Regions from separate parts of the Cryobacterium sandaracinum genome, predicted to be linked through region 1. Evidence: predicted binding sites of a transcription regulator. Region 1 holds the regulator's gene; each other region holds the start of a gene.
What was found. Region 1 encodes LexA, which represses DNA repair genes until DNA is damaged. Its sites were predicted from a motif close to TCGAACANNTGTTCGA; they were not measured.

Region 1 (3,223 bases):
CGCACTGCGCAGCGGAGTGTAGCCAAGCCGGGCCAGTTCGCTCACGATGCGGTCCCGCTGCCCGCGGATGTCGTCGACCATGGCAAGCATCGCGGGCGTGTGGACGAGCGCGGCGACCGCGGCAGCCTGGGTGAGCGCGGACAGGTGGTAGGGCAGACGAACCAGGCGGAGGGCATCCGTCACGGCGGGATCGGCGGCCAGATAGCCGACGCGCACACCGGCGAAGGCGAACGCCTTGCTCATGGTGCGGGACACCAGCAGGCGCTCCCGGCCGGGAAGCAGGCTCAGGGCGGTTGGCGCGTCATCCGTCCCGAACTCGGCGTACGCCTCGTCGACGACAACGATGCCGTCGCTCGCATCGTAGACGGCCGCGATCGTTTCCAGGGACAGGGGCGTGCCGGTGGGGTTGTTCGGCGAGCAGAGGAAGACGAGGTCAGGGGCAACCCGGTCGACCCACTCGAGCGCCGTGGCCGGGGAGAGTTCGAACTTTGCGTCACGACCGCCCGCGATCCAGCGGGTGCCGGTGCCGGAGGCCAGCAGAGGGTACATGGAGTAGGTCGGCGCGAAGCCGAGCACGGACCGACCCGGGCCGCCGAAGGCCTGCAGCACCTGCTGAAGAACCTCGTTGGAACCGTTGGCGGCCCAGATGTTCTTTCGGGTGAGGCCGTGACCGAGATAACGGGCGAGGGAATCCCGCAGCTCGGTGAACTCCCGATCGGGGTATCGGTTCACGGTCGTGACCGCCACGGCCAACGCCGCCACGATGTCCTGCGCCACCTCAGCCGGGATGCCGTGGGTGTTCTCGTTCACGTTGAGAGCCACCGGCACGTGCAACTGCGGCGCCCCATAGGGAGTGAGTCCGCGCAGATTATCGCGAAGGGGCAGATCGTTGAGACTGGTCACTCCCCCAATATTACCGGGGTGAAACCGGCGGGGGCTCGCCGCGGGTAGTTCACAGGTCGTTCGGAAGCGCCAGCCGCTGACCGGGCTGCACGCTGTCGGACGGCAGCTGATTGAGGCTCACAATCTCGGCGATCACCTCGCGCGGATCGGACGTGGGCGCGATTGTCTCGGCAAGTTGCCAGAGCGACTGCCCCGACTTGATGGTGACGTAGTCGAAGGCCGAGGCCACGTGAGCGACGGTCGAGTTCTCGGCGGCGGCGATGCCTCCGTTGAGGGCGACGGCCAGGGCCACGGCCACGAGCGGAAAGGCAGCCAGGGACGTGAAAACGACGCGACCGCGCCGGGTGAGTCGGAGCCGGGTGCGTCCGGTCGCGATGGGGGCGCCTCGTTCAAGTGCAGTGCTCATGTGATACCTCCTGTGAGAAGACGCATCCGACTCTCGGCCGGGAAAGCCGAATGCGAACTTATGTTCCGAATGTATATTCGATTATTCGAACAATCAAGCTTTATTCGGTAGTTTCTGAAATATTTATTCCGACCCACTCGAATACATGTTTGTTTAATGAGCGCAACTCGGATACAGTTTCGATTGTTGATTGACACTCAATCAGGCACCCCCGACATTCGCGTGAATCGGCGGCATTCGCTGCTTGCTGCCAGCGCATCAATCAAAACGAGGAGCGACGAACGTGGCACAGAACACCAGCGGTCCCCGCGACAAGGGCGGCACCAGACGGCGCAAGAGCCTCAGCGAGAAGCAGCTCGCCATCCTCGACGTCATCCAGCGCTCGGTCAGCCAACGCGGCTATCCGCCGAGCATGCGCGAGATCGGCGACGCCGTCGGCCTGTCGTCACTGTCGAGCGTCACCCACCAGCTCAACCAGCTGGAACTGAGCGGTTACCTCCGCCGAGACCCGAACCGTCCCCGAGCACTGGAGGTGCTCATCGAGATTCCGCAGTCGCCCGAAGACACGACGGCCGGAGCCTCGGAAAGTTTCCACACCGGAGTGCAGGTCGGCGACGCCGCCATGGTTCCGCTCGTCGGTCGCATCGCCGCCGGCATCCCGATCACCGCCGAACAGCAGATCGACGAGATTTTCCCGCTACCCCGCCAGCTGGTGGGCAAGGGCGATCTGTTCATGCTCAAGGTGTCGGGCGAATCGATGATCGACGCCGCCATAATGGACGGCGACTGGGTCGTCGTGCGGCAGCAGAAGACCGCCGAAAACGGTGAAATCGTTGCAGCCATGCTCGACAACGAGGCAACCGTCAAGGTCTTCCGCCAGCGCGACGGGCACACCTGGCTACTGCCCCGCAACACCAACTTCGAACCCATCGTCGGCGATCACGCCGAGATTCTGGGGAAGGTTGTGGCAGTGCTGCGGTCGGTTTAGGGCATCAGCACTCAAGCACATCAGCATTTCAGGCGGACTCTTGGTCTCGACGGTTTCGACCAGCGTCGTGGAGACGCGCGAGTGTTGAGTCACCATGGTTATTCCGGTCGGGTCTTGTGAGCCGGGTCTTGTGGGCCGGGCACGAACACTGTTCTTGGTGTCGTGCCCGGCTTTTGTGTGGGTGGAGGCGGGGTCAGGCGGAGACGGAGGAGGTCAGGCGGGCGCGGAGGATGCGGGTGGCGGCGAGCATGTTGTGCAGGGACTGGACGGTTTCGGTGTAGCCGCGGGTTTTGAGGCCGCAGTCGGGGTTCACCCAGAGCCGGGTGGCCGGGATGGCCGCCGCGGCGCGCTCGAGCAGGTCGGTGAGTTCGGACACGCTCGGCACACGCGGCGAGTGGATGTCCCACACTCCCGGGCCGATACCGTGGTCGAAGCCCTGGGACCGGATATCGCCCACCACCTCCATGCGAGAGCGTGCCGCCTCGATGCTGGTCACATCGGCGTCCAGGTTGCGGATCGCGTCGATGACCACCCCGAACTCCGAGTAGCAGAGGTGGGTGTGGATCTGGGTGGCCGCGGCCGCACCGGCCGTCGCCAGGCGGAAGGACCCCACCGACCAGTCGAGGTATTCCGCCTGGTCCTTCTGCTTCAACGGCAGCAGCTCCCGCAGCGCGGGCTCGTCGACCTGGACGATCTGAATGCCGGCCGACTCCAGGTCGGCGATCTCGTCCCGGAGGGCCAGGGCCACCTGCCTGGCCGTCTCGCCCAGCGGCTGGTCGTCGCGCACGAACGACCACGCGAGGATCGTGACCGGACCGGTGAGCATCCCCTTGACGGGCTTGGGCGTCAGCCCCTGCGTGAACGCCGACCACTCGACCGTGATGGGCCGCGGCCGGGACACGTCACCCCAGAGGATCGACGGGCGC
Region 2 (3,223 bases), on a different contig from region 1:
TCGACCAATGGCATCCAGCACGGCCACATGCGCCTGCACGCGCGGGCCGTGGCGGCTGCCGCCGACGCCAGTGGAGCCCGGTTCGAGGAGGTCGTCGAGAGGCTCATTGCCGACGGCGAGATCAAGGTGTGGAAGGCGCGCCAGATCATGCAGGCCCTCGAAGAGAGCAGTGACGGCGACCGGGTTATTGAGCCGGCCGCGCCGGATGCCGGGTACGGCACCGCCGCCGTCGTCGCCTTGCCCGCGGCTCACCCCGCACCCACTGCCACCCTTACGCCCAGCGCTTCCGCCACGTGCGCTGCTGCCCTCACCCCCGGCGCCCCCGGCTCGGATGCCCACCTCGGCTACGGTAAAATCATCCTGATGGGCGAGCATTCCGTCGTCTACGGCTACCACGCGATCGCCGCGCCGATCGGTCTGTCGGTGCGCGCGCAGGTCACCCGCCAGGCGTCGCTCCGCGAACCGGTCATCGCCGACCGGGACGTCGACGGCTCGGTGCGCGAACCGATCCGAGCAGACCTCTCGCACCGGGTGGCGGCGCTGATCGTCACCCGGCTCGGCGTGCCCGACGCCGGCCTTCGGGTCGACGTGTTCTCTCACCTGCCGCGCGCCAGCGGCCTGGGTGCCTCCGCCGCGTTCGCGGTGGCATTGATCCGCGCCGTCGCCGACAGCTTCCAGCTCACGATCAGCGACGCCGAGGTCTCGAGCCTCGCCTTCGAGTGCGAACAGATCGTGCATGGCACCCCGTCGGGCATCGACAACACCGTCGCCACCTTCGGCCGGTCGGTTCTTTTCCAGAGATCGGATGCCCCGGGCGGCCACACGATCCGCGACATCTTCACTCCCCACCCGATCCCCATCGTCATCGGGCTGTCCGGGGTGGAGTCGCTGACGAAGCAGACCGTGGGCCTCGTGCGCAGCGCCTGGCAGCGCAACCCCGCGCGCTACGACGCGATCTTCAGCCAGATCGACGGGCTGGTGTTGGCCGGGGTAGACGCGCTCCGCCGCGGCGACATCGCCGAGCTCGGCGAACTGATGAACATCAATCAGGGACTGCTCAACGCGCTACAGGTGTCGAGCCCGGAGATCGAGTCACTCGTGGCAATCGCCCGCCGCGCCGGCGCCCTCGGAGCGAAGCTGACCGGTGGCGGGGGCGGCGGCGCCATGATCGCTATCGCCGAACCTGGCGGCACCGAACCGATCATCACCGCGATGCGCAGCGCCGGCTACACGACTTACCTCACCGAGATTCGCTGAGCACCCGAAATTCGAACCTGTATTTGAGGTATTCGGAGCTGGGCATCTTGCCATTCCCGACAGCGATAAAAGGCGATTATGGCAGTCGTCCACAGGTTTCACGCGTAGTTATCCACACCGGGCGTTCCAGTAATTATGCGGGCAAAAGCCACATTTCACTCTGCTGTCCACAGGGTTATCCACAAGGCTGTGGATAGACGTATCTTCGACGTCTGCCAGGCCTGCCTGCCCGCCTCGCGGCGCAGGTCTCAATCGGCGGCCCTACGGCGGGCCCACGCGCCCCGGCCACAGGTCGACACCCAAACCGTTCTCCAGACGGGCCACGGTCGCCAGGTCCGGCCAGGACCGCCCGTGCAGCACCGAGAGCAGTGTCGTGTGGTCGAGCCCGGCATCGCGCGCCACGGCGCGCACGCTCCGCTCGCCGATTGCGGCCTGCACGTTCACCGCGAACTGACGGGCCACCTCGCCGACGGCGCCCGCCGACGGCACGTCGGGCCACCCCACCACGAGGTCACGGGGAGCAGGTCGCGCCGGTCTGGACATAGCCCGAGCGTAGACGACGGATGTCCCCCTCGGATCGCCCACCCCAACCCGTCAGTCGAATCCACGGTGGTCGGGCTGGTCGAGACCCGGTGAGCCGCTCTCTGAACTTGTGAACAAACCTTCGAGATAAACTCTGAATCGAGTCTCGAAATACTGACAGACTCTCGACTCTGTGTTCGCTTTGAGGTATCCTCGTATCATGATCAATCTCGCGGATGACCTCAGGCAAGCGGCCGAGGCCGTCGCCCTGCTGGGTTCCTCGAGTGCCGATTATGAGGCGCTGGCTGATGCCGCAGTATTGTCCGGTCAGAAGCAGATCGCGGCGGCTCGCCGCCTGCTCGACACCCGCGCCGCGTGGATGGCCGGCACCATCGCCCGGCGGTCCCGGCCGGAGTTGGGCCACTCCGGGTTGGCGGCGCAGCAGGGGTTTCTCTCGCCGGAGGCCCTCATCCAGAAGTGGACCGGCTCCTCGAAGGGCGACGCCTACAAAATGGTCGCCGTCGGCACCATGATGGCTGATGCCGAAGCAGCCGAGAAGCAGGTCGAGGCGGCGCTCTCCTCGCCCGACGCGGATGCCGCCGAGGTCGCCGAGTTCGAGGCGAAGGTGCCGTGGCAGGCTCCGATCGCCCGGGCCGTCACCGCCGGAACCCTCTCCGTCGACGCGGCCGAGTCGATCCGCTCAGGGCTCGGCCAGATCGACGCCGCGGTCACCGCCGAGAAGCTCGGTGCGGCACTCGAAGCGCTACTCACCGAGGCGTCGTCACTGAATGCCGATCAGGTGTTCAAACGGGCGAGACGGATGCGCGACCGGCTCGATGAGGCCGGCATCGCCGCCCGCGAGAAGCAGGCCGACGACGACCGCTACCTGCGGGTCTACCGGCTGGGCAACGGCAACGTACGACTCAGCGGGCTGTTCGCGCCCCAAGACGGCGAGTTCGTGCTCTCCACCTTCGACTGAGCAGGTCAACGAACACGGGCCGGCCGAACCGGCCGCTCACGGGCAGATCGAGGGCAACCCTTTCCCCATCTCCCAGGAAACCATCGACCGGCTGCTCTGCGACGCCGGCACCCGCGGCATCAAATTCGACGACAACGGCCAGATCATCAACGTCGGCCGCGACGAACGGCTCTTCACCGAGAAACAGCGCGCCGCGATGGCCGTGCGTGACGGCGGATGCCTCTGGATCGACTGCGACAGATCACCGGCCTGGAGCAAAGCCCACCACATCAACGAGTGGTTGAAAGGCAACGGCTACACCGACCTCGCCGACGGGGTACTCCTCTGTCATCCCCACCATCTGCTGCTGCACAACCAGCATTGGACGATCAGCCGCACCGGAACTCAGCAATGGTTGCGGCCACCGGTGGAGGTTGACCCGAAGCGGACACTGATCGCTCTGCCGAGCAAGCGGGCGAACCTGTA
Region 3 (3,223 bases), on a different contig from region 1:
ACCAGCGCCTGTGCCGCGATCGCCAGGGCGTCAAGGGCGAACGCGAGCGTGGCAAACAGGGTCATCGCGATCTGGAAGGCGGCCAGCTCGGGAGAACCGAGGCTCGTGGCCACGAAAACCGCGAGCAACATGGCCGCACGCAGGCTCACCGTGCGCAGGAACAGCCAGCCGCCGGATGCCGCGCCCCGCAACATCCCGACCCGATGCGGGCGCAGCGGCGCACTCTCGCGGCGGGCGTGGCGGCCGACGACGGCAAGGTAGACCGCGACCATCGCCCACTGTGCCACAACCGTGCCGAGGGCGGATCCGACGATGCCGAGTCCCAGGCCGTAGATGAACACCGCATTCAGCAGGATGTTGACCGAGAACCCGATCCCGGCCACCCACAGCGGGGTGCGGGTGTCCTGCAGCCCGCGGAGCAGCCCGGTCGCCGCGAAGACGAGCAGCATGGCAGGCAGTCCGAACATCGATGGGCCCAAGTAGCTGACGGCCGCGGCGGTGACGGCGGGCTCGGCGCCGAACGCGCCGACGAGCAGGGGGGTGGCGAACCAGCCCGCAATCGCGAGCAGCACACCGAGGCCGAGGGCCAGCCAGAGTCCGTCGATGCCGACGGCGACCGCACGGCGGCGGTCACCGGCCCCCAGCCAGCGGGCCACCGCGGGCGTGGTGCTGTAGGCCAGGAAGACCATCAGGCCGATGATCGTTTGCAGCACGGCGCCGGCCAGGCCGAGTCCGGCCAGCGGAACGGCGCCGAGGTGCCCGACCATGGCGGAGTCGGCGAGCAGGAAGAGCGGTTCGGCGATGAGCGCGCCGACGGCGGGGATGGCGAGGCGCAGGATCTCGCGGTCGATGGGCTGCGGGCGGAGCACGGTGATGGTGATGCCAAAACTCTAGTTCAGCCCCTCCGCACCCGGTGTCCGCTTCCGGTGGTCGAGCCTGTCGAGACCCGGCGAGCCAATCTCCGCGCTGCCAGACAAGACTTCGAAACTAGTGCAATAAAGTGTCCATAATAAGTGACAGACTCTCGACTACCTGTATGACATCAGGTACCCTCGTAACATGACGAACCTCGCGGATGACCTCAGGCGGGCGGCCGACGCCGTCGCCCTGCTGGGCTCCTCGATCAGGCCGGCATCACCGCCCGGGAGAAGTAGGCCCACGACGACCGCTACCTGCGGGTCTACCGGCTGAGCAACGGCAACGTGCGCCTGAACGGGCTCTTCGCCCCCGAAGACGGCGAGTTCGTGCTCTCCACCTTCGACTCCATCACCAGCCCCCGCCGCGGCGGAGTGCGCTTCGTCGACCCGGAACGCGCCGCCTGGGCCCAAAAAATGCAGGACGACCCGCGCAGCACCGAGCAGATCAACGCGGACTCCCTCGTGCAGCTGCTCACAATCGCCGGCGAAGCCGACCCCGGCCGGGTCTTCGGCGGACGCCGCCCGGCGGTGCGCGTGATCGTGACCGAGAAAGCCCTCACAGCCGAACCCGCCGAGCCGGGTCCCGCCGAACCCGCCGCTCACGGGCAGATCGAAGGCAACCCGGTCCCCATCTCGCAGGAAACCATCGACCGGTTGCTCTGCGACACCGGCACCCGCGGCACCAAGTTCGACGACATCGGCCAAATCATCAACGTCGGCCGTGACGAACGACTCTTCACCGAGAAACAACGCGCCGCGATGGGAGTGCGCGACGGCGGATGCCGGTGGGTCGACTGCGACCGATCACCAGCCTGGACCGAAGCCCACCACATCAACGAATGGCTCACCGACAGCGGAGACACCAACCTCGCCGAAGAAGTACTGCTCTGCCACCCGCACCACCTGCTGCTGCACAACCAGCACTGGAAGATCACCCGCACCGGAACGCAACACTGGCTGCGGCCACCGGTGGAGAACGATCCGGAGCAGACACTGATCGCGCTGCCGAGCAATGCGGTGGGGCTGTAGCTCCGGGTCTCGGCGCGCTCGACCAGCGGGCCGGGAGGTCCACCGCCATCCGTGTGCACACCCGATAGGTCTCTACCAGCTCGGCCACTGTCACAGCGAATAGGGTGGAGGCATGACTGACCAGGGGACCGCATCCGGAATCGACCGCGACGAACTTGACCTCGAGGTGCGTCCGCAGGACGACCTCTTCCGCCATGTGAACGGCAAGTGGATCGCCCGCAGCGAGATCCCGGCCGACAAGGCCCGCTGGGGCTCGTTCTACCTGCTCGCCGAGGAATCGGAGAAGGCCGTCCGGGAAATCATCCTCGAAGCCCAGACCGCCGCCCCCGGCACCGAGGAGCGCAAATTCGGCGACCTCTATGCCAGCTTCCTGGACGAGGACCGCGTCGAAGAGCTCGGAGCGACCCCGCTCGCGGCCGATCTCGCCATCGTCGACGCCGTCACCTCCATCCCCGAGCTGCTCGGCACCCTCGGCCGCCTCGAGCGCGCGGGCGTGCCCGGCGCCTTCGGTCTCTTCGTCGACAACGATCCGGGGGACCCCGAGCGCTACCTCGTCTTCGTCGAGCAGGGCGGGCTCGGCCTCCCCGACGAGTCCTACTACCGCGACGAGAAGTTCGCCGCGATCCGGGAGGCCTACCAGGCGTTCCTGACCCGGATGTTCGGCCTCGTCGGCACCCCGGATGCCGCCGGTCGCGCCGAGCGCGTGTTCCTTCTCGAAGCCGAGCTCGCCACTCACCACTGGGACAAGGTGCGCTCGCGCGACAGCGAGAAGACCTACAACCTCAAGACCTGGGGTCAGGTCACCGCGTTGGCCGCCGGCGCCGACCTGCACCTTTGGCTTGACGGGCTCGACGGCCCGGCCGGTGCTCTCGACGAGGTTGTCGTGCGCCAGCCCAGCTTCGTGACCGGTCTGGCGGAGATGCTCACCGAGGACCAGCTCGAGGGCTGGAAGGACTGGCTACGGTGGCAGATCATCCGTTCCAGCGCCGCGTTCCTGTCGAGCGATTTCGTCGAGTCCAGCTTTGACTTCTACGGTCGCACCCTGACCGGCACTCCCCAGTTGCGCGAGCGCTGGAAGCGTGGCGTCTCGCTCGTCGAGGGGGCGCTCGGCGAGGCCGTCGGGCGCATCTACGTCGAGCGGCACTTCAAGCCCAGCGCGAAGGCGAGCATGGACATACTCGTGGCCAACCTGGTCGAGGCCTACCGCCGGAGCATCACCGAACTCGACTGGATGACCGCGGAGACGCGCGCCCGTGCGCTCGACAAGCTCGAGAAGT
Region 4 (3,223 bases), on a different contig from region 1:
ACCCAGAGGCATCCACCGTCACGGACTGCCATTGCGGCGCGCTGGTGCTCGGTGAAGAGCCGTTCGTCGCGGCCGACATTGATGATTTGGCCGTCCGCGTCGAACTTGATGCCGCGGGTTCCGGTGTCGCAGAGGAGTCGGTCGATGGTCTCCTGCGAGATGGGGACCGGGTTGCCCTCGATCTGCCCGTGAGCGGCCGGTGCGGCCGGCTGCCGCGCCTCTGCTTCCTGCGCGGCTGCTTCCGGCTTCAGCGCCTTTTCGGTCACGATCACGCGCACCGAGGGTCGGCGTCCGCCGAAGACCCGGCCCGGGTCGGCCTCGCCGGCGATCTTCAGCAGCTGCACGAGGGAGTCCGCGGCGATCTGTTCGGTCGTGCGGAGGTCGTCTTGCATCTTCTTTGCCCAGGCTGCCCGCTCTGCGTCCACGAATCGAACCCCGCCGCGGCGGGGGCCCGTGATCGAGTCGAAGGTGGAGAGCACGAACTCGCCGTCTTCGGGGGCAAACAGCCCGTTCAGGCGTACGGTGCCGTTGCCCAGCCGGTAGACCCGCAGGTAGCGGTCGTCGTAGGCCTGCTTCTCGCGGGCGGCAATGCCGGCCTCGTCAAGCCGGTCGCGCATCCGTCTCGCCTGCTTGAACACCTGATCGGCATTCAGTGACGACGCCTCGGTGAGGAGCGCCGCCAGGGCCACCCCGAGCTTCTCCGCGGTAACTGCCGCATCGACCTGGCCGAGCCCGGCCCGGATCGCCTCGGCAGCGTCAACCGAGAGCGTGCCGGCGGTGACGGCCCGGGCGATCGGCGCCTGCCACGGCACCTTCGCCTCGAATTCGGCGACCTCGGCGGCATCCCTGTCGGGCGAGGACAGCGCCGCCTCGACGAGCCTGTCGGCCGCCTCGGCATCAGCCATCATCGTGCCGACCGCCACCAGCTTGTACGCGTCACCCTTCGACGAGCCGGTCGAGTTCTGAATCAGGGCCTCCGGGGAGAGGTACCCCTGCTGCGCCGCCAAACCCGAGTGCCCGAGCTCCGGTCGGGAACGTTCGGCGATGGTCGCCGCCATCCAGGCGGCATAGGTATCGACGAGACGGCGGATCGAAGCGATTCGCTTCTGACCGGCCAACACCTCGGCATCAGGAAGGGCCGCGAAGTCAGCGCATGACGAGCCCAGCAGGGCCACGGCATCGGCCGCCTGCCTGAGGTCTTCCGCGAGGTTGGTCATGTTACGAGAATACCTCAACTCGCACCCAGTGTCGAGAGTTACTCACATAATTTGAGAGAATAATCGAATTTATCTCTGAGCAACTCCGGCCGCTCCGAAGCCGTCCAAGACCGCCGGTTGCCTCAATGGAGACCCCGGGGCGGTGAAGGTTTCCCGGGCGCAGGCGAGACCACCGGAACCGCCACCGTGACGCCCGCCCCGACCAACGCACCCACCGCTACAGATTCTCCGACCACCACCACGCCCCCGGCAACCCTCAAGCCGACGCAATCCGCAAGCCGACGCAACCTGCACCCGGGCAGACCGCGGCGCCGGGCGTCCCACGTCCAACCGCGTGCACGCAGCTCTACAGCCCGGCCATGGTCGAGGCGCTCGGCGACCTGACCCTGAACCCCGTCTGGAGCCAGGACCCGGATGCCGACGTGTCCCACGGCACCGACGATGCCGAGCTGCGCGTCCAGATCGACGCTCTCGACCACCTGACCTGCGTCTGGGCGAGCCCATATGGGGGATCCGACACCGGGATTATCACCACCGTGGTCTGGGTGACCCCGGAACAGAGCGCCGCGGTGGAGGCCCGGCTCGTCGCAAACGGACTGGAGTGCTTCACCCAGTCGGAGGGCCGCCGCTGCGTCATCCAGACGAACACGGCAGACGGCGCTTTCGGTGAGTCCCACTTTCTGAGGGGCGGCATCCGGCTCACCACGAAGTACACGAATGCCGGCCCGCTGGGCTACACACAGAACATCATCGAAAACCTTTGGTGGGTGTCTAGACCGTTTCGAGCAGGCCGAGACCGGCCCGGGCATCGCCCAGCAGCGGCCGCATTCCGCCTGCCGCCCCGCGGGCCGCAACCGGGTCGAAGCCGGGTCGATGCCGTGTCTATGTCGGGTCGAAGCCCCGCCCCGTTAGGATCACTGAACAGAGGCATTTTTTCGAACCGTGTCCCCCTCATTGTGGGTCTGGCCGGATTCCCTGCCCCCGAGATAGCGTTGTCCGTTACTTACTTACCGAGCCTGTTCGAGAGGATCGCGTGGCCAGCCTCACCGAAATCTTGATCCTGCACGGTCTGCTGCCGATCGAGGAGCTCGACCACCTCATGGCCGGCGACCCCGCCGATGAGAGCGCCGTCCGCGCCCTCGTCGCCAAGGGCGTCATCACCGAGGTTCAGTTCGCCAAGGCTCGGGCCCAGCAGGCCAACCTGCCCTTCGTCGAGCTGATCGACTACCCGGTCGATCGCCTCGCCGTGGCTCTCGTTCCGGTGGCCGTCTGCAAACGCCACGAAGTGCTCCCGATCGCCGTCGACAACGGCCGCCTCATCCTCGCAATGGTCGACCCCGGCAATGTCTTCGCTGTCGACGACGTGCGCGAAGCATCACGGATGCGCGTCACCCAGGTTGTCGCCGAGCGCAGCGATCTACTCGCCGCCATCACCCGCTACCACCGCGCCGACGACGAGCTCAGCGACCTCACCTCCACACTCGAGGAAGAGAACGCCGCCACCGAGAGCTCCTCTTTCGGAGTCTCGGACTCCATCGACGACGATGCCCCGATCGTGCGGTTCGTGAACCTGTTGGTCAGCCAGGCCATCCAGGACCTGGCCTCGGACATCCACATCGAACCCGGCGAGCACAGCCTGCGGGTGCGCTACCGCATCGACGGCGTGCTGCACGAGATGCAGACCGCACCCAAGAGCATCCAGAACGGTGTTATCTCCAGGCTCAAAATCATGAGCGATATCGACATCGCCGAGCGGCGCAAACCCCAGGACGGCCGCATGACCGTGCGCCATGCCGGCCGTCAGATCGACCTGCGCGTTGCGACTCTCCCCACAGTGTGGGGCGAGAAGGTCGTCATGCGAATTCTCGATAACTCGAACACGACCCTCGACGTGCGCGCGCTGGCCCTGCTCGAGCACAACTTCGAGGCCTACAAGACCTCCTACTCCAAGCCTTACGGCATGATCCTGATCACCGGTCCGACCGGTTCGGGCAAGTCCACCACGC

Region 2: E3T25_RS15455 (DUF222 domain-containing protein) is a predicted target of LexA. The motif match lies at 1,910-1,925, and genes of this name have one in related genera.
Region 3: E3T25_RS00020 (DUF222 domain-containing protein) is a predicted target of LexA. The motif match lies at 1,025-1,040, and genes of this name have one in related genera.
Region 4: E3T25_RS06830 (DUF222 domain-containing protein) is a predicted target of LexA. The motif match lies at 1,281-1,296, and genes of this name have one in related genera.

What each region holds. Positions count from the first base shown of each region.
Region 1 is NZ_SOGO01000040.1:31,104-34,326, forward strand. Features, by position in the region: gene E3T25_RS14715 (histidinol-phosphate transaminase) at 1-903, opposite strand, end outside; gene E3T25_RS14720 (LysM peptidoglycan-binding domain-containing protein) at 953-1,309, opposite strand; gene lexA (transcriptional repressor LexA) at 1,593-2,297, shown strand; gene metE (5-methyltetrahydropteroyltriglutamate--homocysteine S-methyltransferase) at 2,491-3,223, opposite strand, start outside.
Region 2 is NZ_SOGO01000042.1:49,807-53,029, forward strand. Features, by position in the region: gene E3T25_RS15445 (hydroxymethylglutaryl-CoA reductase, degradative) at 1-1,257, shown strand, start outside; gene E3T25_RS15450 (helix-turn-helix domain-containing protein) at 1,519-1,800, opposite strand; gene E3T25_RS15455 (DUF222 domain-containing protein) at 2,000-2,758, shown strand; gene E3T25_RS15460 (hypothetical protein) at 2,955-3,223, shown strand, end outside.
Region 3 is NZ_SOGO01000001.1:1,482-4,704, forward strand. Features, by position in the region: gene E3T25_RS00015 (MATE family efflux transporter) at 1-875, opposite strand, end outside; gene E3T25_RS00020 (DUF222 domain-containing protein) at 1,173-1,946, shown strand; gene E3T25_RS00025 (M13 family metallopeptidase) at 2,059-3,223, shown strand, end outside.
Region 4 is NZ_SOGO01000021.1:76,438-79,660, forward strand. Features, by position in the region: gene E3T25_RS06830 (DUF222 domain-containing protein) at 1-1,217, opposite strand, end outside; gene E3T25_RS16715 (hypothetical protein) at 1,577-2,275, shown strand; gene E3T25_RS06840 (GspE/PulE family protein) at 2,251-3,223, shown strand, end outside.